DNA from 3 places in the Streptomyces chiangmaiensis genome. Region 3 is predicted to be linked to each of the others. Evidence: riboswitches for the same ligand, from Rfam matches in the RefSeq annotation. Region 3 holds a riboswitch; each other region holds the start of a gene.
What was found. Region 3 has a riboswitch for cobalamin ahead of VXC91_RS17830 (ribonucleoside-diphosphate reductase subunit alpha). Riboswitches for the same ligand answer to the same signal wherever they lie in the genome.
Positions count from the first base shown of each region.

Region 1: linked by a shared signal. The riboswitch ahead of VXC91_RS25800 (CbtB domain-containing protein) and the one ahead of VXC91_RS17830 (ribonucleoside-diphosphate reductase subunit alpha) in region 3 are both predicted to bind cobalamin.
Region 2: linked by a shared signal. The riboswitch ahead of VXC91_RS10005 (cobalamin biosynthesis protein) and the one ahead of VXC91_RS17830 (ribonucleoside-diphosphate reductase subunit alpha) in region 3 are both predicted to bind cobalamin.

Region 1 covers NZ_JAYWVC010000104.1:1,923-7,168, forward strand. Annotated here, with positions in the region: gene aceE (pyruvate dehydrogenase (acetyl-transferring), homodimeric type) at 1-914, opposite strand, end outside; cobalamin riboswitch at 2,295-2,439, shown strand; gene VXC91_RS25800 (CbtB domain-containing protein) at 2,475-2,696, shown strand; gene VXC91_RS25805 (CbtA family protein) at 2,718-3,470, shown strand; gene VXC91_RS25810 (histidine phosphatase family protein) at 3,568-4,149, opposite strand; gene VXC91_RS25815 (alpha/beta hydrolase) at 4,542-5,072, opposite strand.
Region 2 covers NZ_JAYWVC010000022.1:685-5,930, forward strand. Annotated here, with positions in the region: gene VXC91_RS09985 (inorganic phosphate transporter) at 1-780, shown strand, start outside; gene VXC91_RS09990 (hypothetical protein) at 793-1,008, shown strand; gene VXC91_RS09995 (hypothetical protein) at 1,131-1,439, opposite strand; gene VXC91_RS10000 (DUF397 domain-containing protein) at 1,340-1,576, opposite strand; cobalamin riboswitch at 1,993-2,132, shown strand; gene VXC91_RS10005 (cobalamin biosynthesis protein) at 2,234-3,190, shown strand; gene VXC91_RS10010 (cobyric acid synthase) at 3,187-4,695, shown strand; gene cobN (cobaltochelatase subunit CobN) at 4,692-5,246, shown strand, end outside.
Region 3 covers NZ_JAYWVC010000053.1:20,588-25,833, reverse strand. Annotated here, with positions in the region: gene VXC91_RS17845 (DUF3311 domain-containing protein) at 47-268, shown strand; gene mctP (monocarboxylate uptake permease MctP) at 265-1,893, shown strand; partial or broken gene VXC91_RS17835 (GNAT family N-acetyltransferase) at 2,035-2,272, shown strand; cobalamin riboswitch at 2,328-2,467, shown strand; gene VXC91_RS17830 (ribonucleoside-diphosphate reductase subunit alpha) at 2,592-4,976, shown strand; gene VXC91_RS17825 (ribonucleotide-diphosphate reductase subunit beta) at 5,093-5,246, shown strand, end outside.

The DNA of each region.
Region 1 (5,246 bases), on a different contig from region 3:
CAGAGAGTCTTCACCACATGCCAGCCCGCACCACGGAACCGGGCCTCGAGCTCCTGCACGATCTTGGAATTCGACCGGACAGGACCGTCCAGCCGCTGCAGGTTGCAGTTGACGACGAAGGTGAGGTTGTCCAGACCCTCGCGTGCGGCGAGTTGCAGCGCAGCCGTCGACTCGGGCTCGTCCATCTCGCCGTCGCCCAGAAAGGCCCACACATGCGAACCGGACGTGTCCTTGATGCCCCTGTTATGCAGGTAGCGGTTGAACCTGGCCTGGTAGACGGCCGCGAGCGGGCCCAGCCCCATGGAGACGGTCGGAAACTCCCACAGCCACGGCAGGCGCCGAGGGTGCGGGTAGGACGGCAGGCCGTGACCGTCGGCCTCACGCCGGAAACTGTCCAACTGGTCCTCGCGCAGCCGTCCCTCCAGGAACACACGCGCGTAGATGCCGGGCGAGGCATGGCCCTGGAGAAACAGCTGGTCTCCGGAACCGTCCTCGTCCTTGCCTCGGAAAAAGTGATTGAACCCGATCTCGTAGAGCCATGCCGCCGACGCGTAGGTCGAGATGTGGCCACCGAGACCCAGCCGGGAACCGCGGGTCACCATGGCAGCCGCGTTCCATCGGTTCAGCGCGGTGATACGGGACTCCATGGCGATGTCGCCCGGAAAGACCGGCTGGGACGACGCAGGGATCGTGTTGATGTAGTCCGAGGACAGCAGCCCGGGCAGAGTGACCCCGGACCTGGCCGCGTACTCATGCACCCGCCGCAGCAGGTACACGGCGCGCTCGGGCCCCGCATGCCTGATGACAGCGTCGAGTGAGGCCTGCCATTCCTTCGTCTCCTCGGCATCGCGGTCGGGTAGCTGGTCGAGCTCACTCGTCGCGGAGGACTCTGTGGGCCGAGCTGGATCACTCATTGCGGTCTTCCTGTCGAAATGTGGGGAGGGAGGACGGACGGCGTGCGAGCACAAACGTTCTTGCAGTGGCCGCGAAGAACGGGCGTGCGTGGCAGGCCGCCGCCGCATCGGCGCCCATCAGCGCCGCGCGAGCCACTCACCGAACGTCGTGCGACCGATGCGGGTCCCAGGGCAGGGGAGAAGCGTGGTTCCTCCTTCGCTCCGGGGTGAAGAGCCCGGCGCGCGCATCGGCCACGACGCCCCCGCTTGTGTCCTGGTGACGGCGAAGTCAGCCACGTGCACTACATACGACCGATTTCGTGCCGCTGTTGTGACACCGGGCGCAGTGGTCGCACATCGCACCCGACACTGCGGCGCCGTTGAGCGCGGGACGATCACCCTGTGCGGAGGGCCGCCGCCCGACCAGCCTCGAATGTACGGACGCCGTCACCGCCGAGCGGGAGATCTTGGCATATCGGCCTCACGACCTGCCGGTGAACGGTCATTCATAGGTGCAGGAAAACAACACGGAGGTGCAACACAGTGTCAAGCAACGACTCAACGGGTGCGACGGACGGCACGCCGCGATCCGAGCTGTGGAAGACCGCGGTGACGATGCTGCTGGACGTGAAGCCGACCCTCGTCCCGGAAGACGCCTCGAGCGTGATCATCCTGGTCGAGTGGCCTCCCGGTGACCCGGGTACTCCTCCGCACCGCCACTCGGGGCCGGCCTGCGTGCCCCGCGCCCAGCAGACTGAACTGCGGTTTTCTCTTCGGCCACGCTGCTACGACGGAAGCAGCCCCGCTCCGGGGAGGACGCGTGAAGCGCGAGTGCGATGGACGCCGTGTCCTCCATACGCACCATGCTCTTCGCGGCTCCGTCCGACCCTCGGTTGCGGCGGCGTGCCCTGCTGTGGAGCTCCGTGTGACACCGGCGGATCGACCGTGTCCGGTTTCCCTTGTCCGGCGACTCGTTGCGTTACTGGCTGTACGTCATGCGCCCTGTCGGTCAAGTGTGTAGACGGGCTTCGTCGATACATCACACTGTCTGCACCATCGGTGTGATAGCAGTCAGGAGGAAGTCAAAACTTTGATAAGCTGTTCACAGCGTTCCGGCTGCCGATGGACTCACTCCCCCGTGATGGGTGTCCGGAGCGCGCCACCTGCGACTAGAGCCAGCAGGTGCAGCGCCCGGGCGCCACACGATCCCCCATCTGGGTGGCGCCCGGGACTCTTCACCGACCGGTCGCGGTCACCGGCCGCCGACCTTTCGACAGATGTGCCGGCCACCGTCGCCGCCAGGCCGCCGCCGGATGTACGCCATCGCTGACCCATGTGTCACCGGATGGTCCGCCGCGCGCGGCGAGGAAGATCACGCCAGGTGGACGCGGTCTTGGCCGTGCCTGTGTCACGCGGTACGGTCTGTCCGATATCGACGACGGTACGACGGAAGCCGGTGGGAATCCGGCACGGTCGCGCCACTGTATGCCAGACGCTCCCGGGCTTCTGGTGAGTCAGACCCGTGGCCGTCGTCCTGTGCACCACCGAGATGGGACGCGAACTCCCAGAGGAGGCCCTGCCATGGCGCAGTCCGTCGCCCGGCCAACAGTCACGACCCCCACCGTTCCTGCCACGCTGCCGCTGAAGGCGATAGCTCCCTGGGCGGTCTTCTTCGGCATCCTCATGCTGATCCTGCTCTATTTCGTCGGCGCCGAGCAGGGCGCCACCTCCGTGTTCAGCGGCACGGATGTTCACGAGTGGGTGCATGACGCCCGCCACCTGCTCGGCTTCCCCTGCCACTGACGCGAGGGGCGCCGTATACCCATGAACTCCACAACGGTAAGAAATCTACTCGTGCGGGGCATGCTCGCCGGCCTGGCCGCCGGCGTGCTCGCCCTCGTCGTCGCCTACTTCCTCGGCGAGCCGAACGTGGACAGCGCGATCGGCTTCGAGGACGCCCACTCCCATGAGCACGAGACGGAAGTCGTCTCCCGATCCCTGCAGTCCACCGCCGGTCTCGCCACCGGTGTCCTGCTCTACGGGGTCGCCTTCGGCGGTATCGCGGCGCTCGCCTTCTGCTTCGCGCTGGGCCGCGTCGGCCGTATCAGCCCCCGGGCGACCGCCCTGCTGCTGTCCGGCTGCGCGCTGCTCGCGGTGTATGTCGTTCCGTTCCTGAAGTATCCGGCGAACCCGCCCTCGGTCGGCGACCCCGACACGATCGGCAAGCGGACCACGCTGTACTTCTTGATGATGGCGCTGAGCGTGCTCCTCGCGATCGCCGCCACCATCCTCGGCAAGCGGCTCGCGCCCTCGCTGGGCACCTGGTACGCCACCGTTGTGGCGGTGGCCGTGTTCGTCGTGGTGACCGGCCTGGCGTACGCCTTCCTGCCGGTCGTCAACGAGGTGCCGAAGGACTTCCCGGCGACCCTGCTCTGGCGGTTCCGGCTCTCCGCCCTGGCCATGCAGGTCGTCCTGTGGGGCGGATTCGGGCTGGCCTTCGGTGAGTTGGCCGAACGGTTGCTGAATCCGAAGCCCGCGACGGCCGCGTCGGGACGGACAATTCCCGCCGGACACTGACACCTTCAGGACGCGAGAGGGCCCCCTGGAACCGCTTCGGGGCTCTCTCGCGATCCGCACACGACCGCCATGTCGGCGAACCCCTGCGATCACGGGACTAGCCGGCGTCCCGCGCGGCCAGTGGACGGCCCAGGCGCAGGTTCCAGCGTCCGGCCCGGCCACTGAGTTCGGTCGCCGTCAGCGGGGGAACGTCGAGACGCCAGAAGGCCGCCGCCGGTATGTCCAGTGCATGGACGACGGCCGCCCGTACGACCTCCGGCTCGACCACGGCGAGCGTACGACCGTCCGTCTCCGGCGCGGTGACCAGCCAGCGTGCGATCCGCCCGCACAGATCCTGCACCGACTCACCACCGTGGGGCGCGGAGCCGGGGTCGGTGAGCCAGCGGCCCACCGCCTCCGGCTCGGTGGCTCCCACCTCCTCCAGGGTGCGGCCTCGCCAGCGGCCCACATCGAGACCCGCCAGCTCCGGTGTCGCCGTACCGTCGAGGCCGAGTGCCGCGGCCGTCTCTCGGCAGCGCACGCCGGGCGAGGTGAGGACACGGATCGCCGGGGGAAGCGAACCGGCCGCCGCACGGGCCCGTACCGCCCCACCGTCATCGATCGAGCCGCCGTCGTCGAAGCGGGTCTGCCGCAGCGACGCGCTCATGGCGGGGGAGATGAAGAAGACTCGGCTGGTCACGCGATCGCTCCTGCTGCTGTCATGAGGTGCATGGTGCCCGAAACCGCCGCGGATGATGGTGCGCGCGACCCAGAAGTACCGTGCGCCCTCGGGTATTTCGGCGGCCTGAGGCAGATCCGGCCGGGTGCGGAGAACACGGCTCCCTCGGTCGTCACGGTGCCCGACCGGTCGAGGACGGCGGTGAGTTCCGCTACGTGCGTGATGTTTCGAAACGGGTGTGCCGTCATTTCGTGCATGGTGTCACTCATCGGCCCCGACAGGGAGGCCGCACCCGCATCCGCTCACCCCGGACGGACCTCCCGGGACGGCGACGAGTGACGGCACGGCCGGCCGGACACCACTGTCCTGCCGACTCGCGCCGCTCGGTCACACCGCTCCCGCCGCTCGAGCTCTCATCTCACGGCGCTGATGAAGTACCAGGAGGGAATGGTCTTCCACGCCGCGTACTTGGAAGGGGTGCTGAACGCGGCGCTCGAGGCGGCGCGTTGCGAGGCCCAGAGATCTGTGGCCTGTTGCACCGGCAGGCTGTTGGCGAAGTTCTTGAGGAAGATGGCCTTTTTGAGATAGAGATTGCTGGCTCCGGCCGGGGCGTTCGCGTAGGGCACCGAGTCGAACAGCGTGCCGGCCGGTGCGTTCAAGGCGGATGTGGAACCGCTCAGCGACCCGGTGGTCTCCCCGACGGCAGGAGCCGCGGCGTCGACGTAGACGAGTGCCTTCACGTTCCCGCTCTGAGCGGCGGCGTCGGTGATCACCGAGCCGCCGTAGGAGTGGCCCACAAGGACGACGGGCCCGGGGATGCTCCGCAGGAAGCCGGCGACCGTGCGTGCGTCGCTCGTCAGGCCTTGCAGGGGGTTGGCGATGGCGCGGGCGGTGTATCCCTTGCGCCGGAGAATCTCGGCGCCTTGGCGAGGACGTGCTTGGATCGGAAGGCGGCGCGGCGCATTCCGCGGCCGGAATTCACATCGGCCCCTGCCGCGACACTAAGTGCTCGATCGTGCGGAAGGCTCTTTGCGAGGGGCCCGATGGGTGATGTTCCGGCCCGGCCCGGTAGACGCGGAGAATCACGTCCGTGCCGGTCACGCCCTGGTCAGGGGGTC
Region 2 (5,246 bases), on a different contig from region 3:
ACCGACGACAAGGCCACCGCGAAGGGCTACCGCGCCGGATCGATCGCCTCGTCCGCCCTGGTCTCCCTGGCCCACGGCACCAACGACGCCCAGAAGACGATGGGCATCATCACCCTGGCGCTGGTCACCGGCGGTGTCATCGCCCCCGGCTCCAACCCTCCCGTCTGGGTCATCGTCTCGGCCGGCCTGGCCATCGCACTCGGCACCTATTTCGGCGGCTGGCGCATCATCCGCACCCTGGGCAAGGGCCTGACCGACCTCGCGCCGCAGCAGGGCTTCGCCGCCCAGACCAGCGCGGCGACCGCGATCCTCGCCTCCTCGCACATAGGCTTCTCACTCTCCACCACCCAGGTCTGCTCCGGCGCCGTCATGGGGGCCGGCCTCGGCCGCAAGGGCGGCGTGGTCCGCTGGTCCACCGCGACCCGGATGTTCGTCGCCTGGGGCCTGACGCTCCCGGCCGCCGGCCTCGTCGGCGCGGGCGCCGAACTCCTCACCAAGCAGGGCACATGGGGCACGGTCGCCACCGGCGTGCTGCTGGTGGCCGGCGCCGGCGTCGTCCGGACGCTGTCCCGCCGCAAGCCGGTCACGGTCGACAACGTCAACGACGTCGAGACCGACTCCGCGGGTGTCGTCACGACGGCGATCGCCGCGGTGATCCCACCGCCGGCGGGCCCGGTCGTGTCGGCCGGCGCCACGACGGACGCCGCCGGCCGGCCGGCCGCCATCCCGGCCCAGAACTCAGGCCCCTCCGCGGAGCCGGCCAGCCCCGCGACGGTATAAGGAAGCACCCTCATGAACATCGACTGGGCAGCCCTCGGCTCCGTCTTCGGCGTCAGCCTCGTGGTCACCGTGGCCCTGGTGGGCCTGTTCACCCTGGGCGTCGTGAGCCTGACGAAGAAGGAATCGGCCCGGGGCGGTACGGCCGCCCTCGCGGTCACCGGCGCGTACGCCTGTTTCGCGGCGTGCGCGGCGGCGGTCGGGTACGGGATCTTTCTGATCGTCTCCTGACCCGCCACGGCTCGTCCGCCCGATCGGGCACGCATAGCTCGGCGCGGCGGTCGTCAACGCCCTCGCGGCGAACGTCGGCCGGGCCCTGCGCGGCCGCTCGGCAGCGGCACGGCCCCGGGGGATCAGCGGGTTCCCGAGCCCCGTGGACGGACCGTCGCCACAGCCCGGTCGAGAGCACGGAGACGCTCCGGGACCGGGGTGAGGCCCCACCACAGGCCCGCGCAGGACGCCGCGGCGATCGTCACCACCAACCAGACGAGGGCCCGTGCCAGGGACCCCGGGACGAGCAGTGCGGCGAGCGCGCCGACGCCCACCGCGAACATCCCTGTGGTCAGGGAGAAGAGCGCCAGCGGGGCCGCCGACGACAGCGCGGTACGCGGAGCGCGGGGACCTCCCGCGCGCGCCGAGACATCCTTGGCCCTGTCCCCCATGTGGGTCCCCTCCCGTCCTTCGGACGGACCTTCAGAAACCGTCCACTGCCGGGGTTCTCGAGTCCGGTCAGCAAACCACACCATGCGGTGCGGCGAAAGACGAGCACCGGGCCGGTGCGCCGTTTCGAGTCACGCACCAGAATGTGCGCCCCTCCAGGGCGACTTCGACACAGTCGTTGGTTTCGGCTTCCGAGTAACTGCTCTTGAGCCGGACTCGCGCCGCCCTGCCGATCACACCGACCTCCGTCTCACCGTCAGCGCACCGACCCGGCGTCCTCAGCGCAACGCCCCAGGGCGCCGTGTTTTCGCCGCTGCCGCAGGCAACAGAGGCCCGGCCGCACCAGGTTCGCCTCCCCGCGACGAATCACCCAATGCCGCTCGTCGGCGCTCTCCGCATTCTTCGTCTTTGTCTCCGCTTGTACTGCCGTCCCCTGGTCTTCCCAGGTTCCCCGCCTGGAAAGAGCGCAGAAGGCGTCGATTCGGTTGGCTGACGGCAGGTCAGCGATGTGGGCCTCAGCACACCGCAGCTTCGCAGGTCAAGAGCAAGTTGACGGGTGTTCCGGGGCGTGGTGGACTGCCGGGGCCAGTACGGCGGCAGGAGAGGAAGCCGGTGTGAGTCCGGCGCGGTCCCGCCACTGTCACCGGGGAAGAAATCCCCCGGGAGCCAGGAACTCTCACCGCCGATCTCGTCGAACCAGGGCGTGGACACCCTGAGTGAGGACATATCGCCATGAGCGGCTGCCGTTCGAGGTCCAGCAACCGGGTCCTGCCCTACCCCGCGGTCGGCTGAGCCGGTGGGTGCCGATCGCCTCTTCGCGTACGGCGCCGCCGTCGGCCTCCTCGGTGACCACCTGTTCGGCGATCCGCGCCGCGGGCATCCGGTCGCCGCGTTCGGGCGGGCCGCGGGCGCCGTGGAGCGGGTGCTGTGGCGGGACCACCGCGGGTGGGGCGCGCTGCACACCGCCGTGTGCGTGGGTGGTGCCGTGTCGCTCGCGGCCCTCACCGCGTCGGCCGTACGTCCGTCTCCCGCGGCCTCCGTCGCCCTGACCGCCGCCACCACCTGGGCCGTCGTCGGGGGGACGTCGCTCGCCCGGGAGGCCCGCACGATCGGGCGTGCGCTGGAAGCGGGCGACGTCGAGGCCGCCCGCGCACGGCTGCCCCACCTGTGCGGGCGTGATCCGCAGGCACTGGACGCCGACGGGATCGCACGGGCCGTGGTCGAGTCCGTCGCCGAGAACACCTCGGACGCCGTGGTGGGCGCGCTGGTGTGGGGCGCGGTGGGCGGGGTGCCCGGACTCGTCGGCTTCCGGGCCGTCAACACTCTCGACGCCATGGTCGGCCACACGTCGCCTCGTTACCGGCGCTACGGATGGGCCTCCGCCCGCCTCGACGATCTCGCGGGATGGCCGGGCGCACGCCTCACCGCCGCCCTCGCGGCGGCATCGGGTCCGGATCCGAGGGGAGCCGCCCGTGTCTGGCGCGCTGACGCCGCCGAGCACCCGAGCCCCAACGCCGGTCCTGTGGAGGCCTCGTTCGCGGGGGCCCTCGGGGTGCGACTGGGCGGGACGCTGTCCTACGGGGGACGGGTCGAGCACCGGCCGGTGCTGAACGGCGGGGGACGCGCGGTCCGCGTCGACGACGTCGAACGGGCCGTACGGCTCTCCCGACGCGTCACCACGCTCGCGCTCGGCGTCACGGTCGCCGGGCGGCTGCTCGGCCGAAGGTTTCTCCCGAAGGGACGTACGTCATGAACGGCGGACTGCTCGTCGCCGGCACCACCTCCGACGCGGGCAAGAGCGTCGTCACCGCGGGGATCTGCCGTTGGCTCGTACGCCAGGGCGTCAAGGTGGCGCCCTTCAAGGCGCAGAACATGTCACTCAACTCCTTCGTCACCCGCGAGGGTGCCGAGATCGGGCGGGCGCAGGCCATGCAGGCCCAGGCGTGCCGCATCGAGCCGACCGCACTGATGAACCCCGTCCTGCTCAAGCCCGGGGGCGAGCAGAGCAGTCAGGTGGTACTGCTGGGGAAGCCCGTCGGCGAGCTGAGCGCGCGCGGGTACCACGGGGGGCGGCAGCAGCTGCTCCTCGGCACCGTACTCGACTGCCTCGCCGAGTTGCGGGGCACGTATGACGCGGTGATCTGTGAGGGGGCCGGCAGTCCGGCCGAGATCAATCTGCGGCGTACCGACATCGTCAACATGGGGATCGCGCGGGGCGCGCGCCTGCCCGTGCTCATCGTGGGCGACATCGACCGCGGGGGCGTGTTCGCCTCGTTCTTCGGCACGGTCGCCCTGCTGTCGCGCGAGGACCAGGAGCTCGTCGCCGGCTTCCTGGTCAACAAGTTCCGCGGGGACGTCTCCCTGCTGGAGCCGGGGCTGGACATGCTGCATGGCCTCACCGGGCGCCGGACGTACGGGGTCCTCCCCTTCCGGCACGGACTCGGGATCGACGAGGAGGACGGGCTGAGGGTGTCCCTGCGGGGCGCCGGACGCGAGTCCGAGGTCTCCGCCCCCGTCGGTGAGGACGTGCTGCGCGTCGCCGTCTGCGCCCTCCCCCTCATGTCCAACTTCACGGACGTGGACGCCCTCGCCGCCGAACCCGGCGTCGTCGTACGGTTCGTGGACCGGCCGGAGGAACTCGCCGACGCGGATCTGGTGGTGGTCCCGGGCACGCGGGGAACCGTTCGGGCCCTCGAGTGGCTGCGCGCACGCGGGCTCGCCGACGCGCTTGTCCGCACGGCCGCCGAGGGACGCCCGACGCTCGGCATCTGCGGTGGTTTCCAGATCCTCGGCGAACACATCGAGGACGAGGTGGAAAGCCGCCGGGGCCGCGTCGACGGACTCGGAGTGCTTCCCGTCCGGGTGCGGTTCGCCCGCGAGAAGACCCTGACCCGACCGGTCGGCCAGGCCCTCGGCGAGCATGTCGAGGGCTACGAGATCCACCACGGGGTCGCCGAGGTGACCGGCGGGGAACCCTTTCTGGACGGCTGCCGGGTGGGAGCGGTGTGGGGCACCCACTGGCACGGCTCTCTCGAGTCGGACGGCTTCCGGCGGGCCTTCCTGCGCGAGGTGGCGGCCGCCGCGGGCCGCCGCTTCGTGCCGGCCCCCGGCACGTCGTTCGCCGCGCTGCGCGAGGAACAGCTCGACCGGCTCGGCGATCTGATCGAACAGCACGCCGACACGGACGCGCTCTGGCGGCTCATCGAGTCGGGCGCGCCGCAAGGACTGCCCTTCCTTCCCCCGGGAGCGCCCGCATGAGCACTGTGTTGTTGTTGTCGACGGCCGACACCGATCTCCTGGCGGCCCGTGCCTCCGGCGCGCCCTACCGGATCGGCAACCCGACGCGCGTGGAGGTCACGGAGGAGCTTTTGGGGCTGATGGAGGGCGCGGACATCGCCGTCGTCCGGCTGCTGGGCGGCAAGCGCGCCTGGGAGGACGGGCTCGCTGCCCTCAAGGCTTCCGGCATCCCGACCGTGCTGCTCGGTGGCGAGGCGGTCCCGGACGCGGAGTTGATGGCCGAGTCGTCCGTGCCCGCGGGCGTCGTGGCAGAAGCCCTGCGCTACCTGGTCGAGGGCGGTCCCGCCAACCTCACCGAGCTGGCCCGCTTCCTCTCCGACACCGTGCTGCTGACCGGCGAGGGGTTCGCCGAACCGCAGAAGATGCCCGAGTACGGCATCCACGGAGCACGCGCCTACGTCGAGGGTCGCCCCACCGTGGGCGTGCTGTTCTACCGGGCTCACGAACTCAGCGGCAACACCGCCTTCGTGGACACCCTGTGTGACGCGATCGAGGAACGGGGCGCCAACGCC
Region 3 (5,246 bases):
GATGTCAAATCAGCCAGATGCGAGCAGAGCAGCGGTGGTGACGCCCATGCGCGTCGTCATCGCCCTCTGCCTCGTAGCACCCTTCGTAGCCATGCTGTGGGTCGGCTCCTATGCGAAGACCGACCCCGCCTTCATCGGCATCCCGTTCTTCTACTGGTACCAGATGCTCTGGGTGCTGATCTCCACGGCGCTGACGATGATCGCGTACAAGCTGTGGCAGCGTGACCAGCGTGCCCGCACCGGCCGGAAGGGAGGTGCGGCGGAATGAAGGACGGCGTGAACGGCGTCGCGCTCGGCGTCTGCATCTTCTTCTTCCTGGCCGTCACCGTCATGGGGTTCCTGGCGGCGCGCTGGCGCAGGGCGGAGAACGAGCACAGCCTCGACGAGTGGGGCCTCGGCGGTCGCTCGTTCGGCACCTGGGTCACCTGGTTCCTGCTCGGCGGTGACCTGTACACGGCATACACCTTCGTGGCCGTACCGGCGGTGATCTATGCGGCGGGCGCGGCGGGCTTCTTCGCGGTGCCGTACACGATCATCGTCTACCCGCTGATCTTCACGTTCCTGCCCCGCCTGTGGTCGGTGTCACATCGGCACGGATACGTGACGACCTCGGACTTCGTGCGCGGCCGCTTCGGCTCCAAGGGGCTGTCGCTGGCGGTGGCGGTGACCGGCATCCTGGCGACGATGCCCTACATCGCGCTCCAGCTGGTCGGCATTCAGGCCGTGCTGGACGTGATGGGCGTGGGCGGCGGTGAGAACACGAACTGGATCGTGAAGGACCTGCCGCTGCTGATCGCCTTCGGTGTCCTGGCGGCGTACACGTACTCCTCGGGTCTGCGGGCGCCCGCGCTGATCGCATTCGTGAAGGACACGCTGATCTACATCGTCATCGCGGTGGCGATCATCTACATACCGATCAAGCTGGGCGGCTTCGACGACATCTTCGCGAAGGCGGGCCAGGCGTTCAGCGAGGTCAACCCGGCGACGGGCAAGCCGCGTGGCGCCCTCGCACCTCCGGAGGCGGGCCAGTGGACCTACGCGACACTCGCCCTGGGCTCGGCGCTCGCGCTGTTCATGTACCCGCACTCGATCACGGCGACGCTGTCCTCGCGCAACCGTGAGGTGATCCGCCGCAACACCTCCATCCTGCCGCTGTACTCGCTGATGCTGGGCCTGCTGGCACTGCTCGGCTTCATGGCCATCGCGGCCGGTGTGAAGGTGCAGAACGGGCAGCTGGCGATCCCGCAGCTGTTCGAGAACATGTTCCCGGACTGGTTCGCCGGCGTGGCCTTCGCGGCGATCGGCATCGGCGCGCTCGTCCCGGCGGCCATCATGTCCATTGCGGCCGCGAACCTCTTCACGCGCAATATCTACAAGGACTTCATCAAGCCCGACGCCACGCCCGCGCAGGAGACCAGGGTCTCCAAGATCGTGTCGCTGCTGGTGAAGGTGGGCGCCCTGGTCTTCGTCCTCACCATGGACAAGACGGTGGCGATCAACTTCCAGCTGCTCGGCGGAATCTGGATCCTGCAGACCTTCCCGGCCCTGGTCGGCGGTCTGTTCACCCGCTGGTTCCACCGCTGGGCGCTGCTCGCGGGCTGGGCGGTCGGCATGGTGTACGGCACGGTCGCTGCGTACGGCGTCGCCTCACCCACCCAGAAGCACTTCGGCGGCTCGGCCACGGAGATCCCCGGCATCGGCGAGATCGGCTACATCGGCCTGACGGCGTTCCTGCTGAACGTCGTCGTCACGGTGGTGCTGACCTTCGTCCTGAAGGCGGTCAAGGCTCCGGAGGGTACCGACGAGACCCGGCCCGGGGACTACACGGCGGACGCGGGCGACCCGGGCGTCGAGGTGGACCTGCCGTCCGCGACTGCGGGAACGACCCACTGACCGACACGAGGACGACTCCCCAGGGCGTGGGACCGTTCCCCTGAGCGGCTCCGCCCCTGGGGGCGCCCCGCCACGTACGACCCCCAACGGGCCGCCGGCAGCTGAAATGCGGCGGCCCGTTGTCGTACCTGTCGGGCACCGCTCGCGGTCGCCCACGCCGCGCGCGGCCGGTGGCGCAGGCGAGTCGCTCGTCCGCGCGTGCGTCGACCACGCCCGGGCCACGGAGGGCTGCAAACGGATCGTGCTGTCCACCCAGCGCATCATGCACTCCGCCCATCGCCTCTACGAACGTCAGGGCTTCGTTCGTACACCCGAGCGGGACTGGAATCCCCTCCCCGATCTCGACGACATCACTCTCCTCGCCTACGCGTTGACGCTCCGAGACGAGCGCGACACAACATCTGGGGGTGGCGCCCCCGTCCGGCACAAGATGTATGCTCATGCTCGCTGTCGCCGCAGGGGAATCCGGTGCGAATCCGGAACTGTCCCGCAACGGTGTACTTGTGCGTGTCCGTCCCCCCGACGGGCGCGTGCTCGCGTCAGTCCGAGGACCTGCCGACAGTGCGCCCGGCCGGTCCGGCCCGGGCGCCCGACGTCCGGGTCTCGTGGAATGGGCCGGTGGACGCGACGCCGCGTGCGCTCGTGAGCTGCCCCCTGCCCTCCGCCAGGCCCCCGTGCCGAGCGAGGGAGAGCCCCACGTGACCATCGCGCCAGCCGATCGGGCTTCAGCGACACCGTCCACGACACCGACGGTGACCGACGGTCCCGGTGCCGCGCTGCTGCGGACCTTGACCGGGCTGACCGCCGACCTCCCCGACGCCGACCCCGCACGGGTCGCCGCCGCCGCACTGCGCGGCCGGTCCGCTCGCGGGGACTCCGAGATCGTCACGGAACTGCGCGAGTTGGCCACGGAGGCGGCCGCCGGCCTCATCTCCGAGGACCCCGCCTACTCGAAGCTGGCCGCCCGGCTGCTGACGATCGGCATCCGTGCCGAGGCCGCCTCCCAGGGCGTCACCTCCTTCACCGAGTCCGTCGCGGTGGGACACCGGGAAGGGCTCATCGCCGACCGCACCGCCGAGTTCGTACGCCTGCACGCCGATTACCTCGACGCCCTCGTCGACTCCGACGCCGACGACCGCTTCGGCTACTTCGGCCTGCGCACCCTCCACAGCCGCTATCTCCTCCGGCACCCGATCACCCGCAAGGTCATCGAGACGCCCCAGCACTTCATGCTCCGGGTCGCCTCCGGTCTCGCCGGGGACGACACCACCCGCTCGGTGGACGAAGTCGCCTCGCTCTACGGGCTCATGAGCCGCCTCGACTACCTGCCCTCCTCCCCCACGCTCTTCAACTCCGGCACGCGGCACCCGCAGATGTCGTCCTGCTACCTGCTCGATTCCCCGAAGGACGAGCTGGACTCCCTCTACGAGCGCTACCACCAGGTCGCCCGCCTGTCCAAGCACGCCGGCGGCATCGGTCTGTCGTACTCGCGCATCCGCTCCCGCGGGTCCCTCATCCGGGGCACGAACGGGCACTCCAACGGCATCGTCCCGTTCCTGAAGACCCTCGACGCCTCCGTCGCCGCCGTGAACCAGGGCGGCCGCCGCAAGGGTGCCGCCGCCGTCTATCTCGAGACCTGGCACTCCGACATCGAGGAGTTCCTGGAGTTGCGCGACAACACCGGCGAGGACGCCCGCCGCACGCACAACCTCAACCTCGCGCACTGGGTCCCGGACGAGTTCATGCGCCGGGTCGACGCCGACGGGCAGTGGTCGCTGTTCTCTCCGTCGGACGTGCCGGAGCTGGCCGACCTGTGGGGCGAGGAGTTCGATGCGGCCTACCGGGGGGCCGAGGCGGCGGGTCTGGCGAAGAAGACCATGCCCGCGCGGGATCTGTACGGCCGGATGATGCGCACCCTCGCGCAGACCGGCAACGGCTGGATGACCTTCAAGGACGCCGCCAACCGCACCGCCAACCAGACGGCCGAGCGGGGCCATGTCATCCACTCCTCCAACCTCTGCACGGAGATCCTGGAGGTCACGGACGACGGGGAGACGGCGGTCTGCAACCTGGGCTCCGTCAACCTCGGCGCGTTCGTCGGCCCCGCGAACGGCGATCTGGACTGGGAGCGGCTGGACGCCACCGTCCGCACCGCCGTCACCTTCCTCGACCGCGTCGTCGACATCAACTTCTACCCGACCGAGCAGGCGGGCCGCTCCAACGCCAAGTGGCGTCCTGTCGGCCTCGGCGTCATGGGTCTGCAAGACGTCTTCTTCCAGCTGCGTCTGCCCTTCGACTCCCCCGAGGCCAAGGCCCTCTCCACCCGGATCGCCGAGCGCATCATGCTCGCCGCGTACGAGGCCTCCGCCGACCTCGCCGAGCGCAACGGCCCGCTGCCCGCCTGGGAGAAGACCCGTACCGCCCGGGGCGTGCTGCACCCCGACCACTACGGCATTCAGCCGACCTGGCCGGAACGCTGGTCGGCCCTGCGGGAGCGGATCGCCGCCGTCGGCATGCGCAACTCGCTGCTCCTGGCCATCGCGCCGACCGCCACCATCGCCTCCATCGCGGGCGTGTACGAGTGCATCGAGCCGCAGGTCTCCAACCTCTTCAAGCGCGAGACACTGTCCGGCGAGTTCCTCCAGGTCAACTCGTATCTGGTGAAGGACCTCAAGGAGCTGGGCGTCTGGGACGCACGCACCCGTGAGGCGCTGCGCGACTCGAACGGCTCGGTGCAGGACTTCGCCTGGATCCCCGAGGACGTGCGCACGCTGTACCGCACCGCGTGGGAGATTCCGCAGCGCGGCCTGATCGACATGGCCGCCGCCCGGACCCCGTTCCTGGACCAGGCCCAGTCCCTGAACCTCTTCATGGAGACACCGACCATCGGCAAGCTCTCCTCGATGTACGCGTACGCGTGGAAGCAGGGCCTGAAGACGACGTACTATCTGCGCTCGCGTCCCGCGACCCGCATCGCCCGCGCCGCCCAGGCCCGCCCGGCCATCCCCCTCCAGCAGGTCGCCGACCCCGAAGCCGTCGCCTGCTCCCTTGAAAACCCCGAGTCCTGCGAGGCCTGCCAGTAATTCCCACCCGCCACCCGACCACCACCCCAGGAGGACGGCGCTTCGCGCCGACAGTAATAAACCGACCCCGCCACCCGACCACCACCCCAGGAGGACGGCGCTTCGCGCCGACAGTGATGAACCGACCCCGGAACCTGCTCGACCCCGGCTTCGAGCTGACTCTGCGCCCGATGCGCTACCCCGACTTCTACGAGCGGTACCGCGACGCCATCAAGAACACCTGGACCGTGGAGGAGGTCGACCTCCACTCGGACGTCACCGACCTCGCCA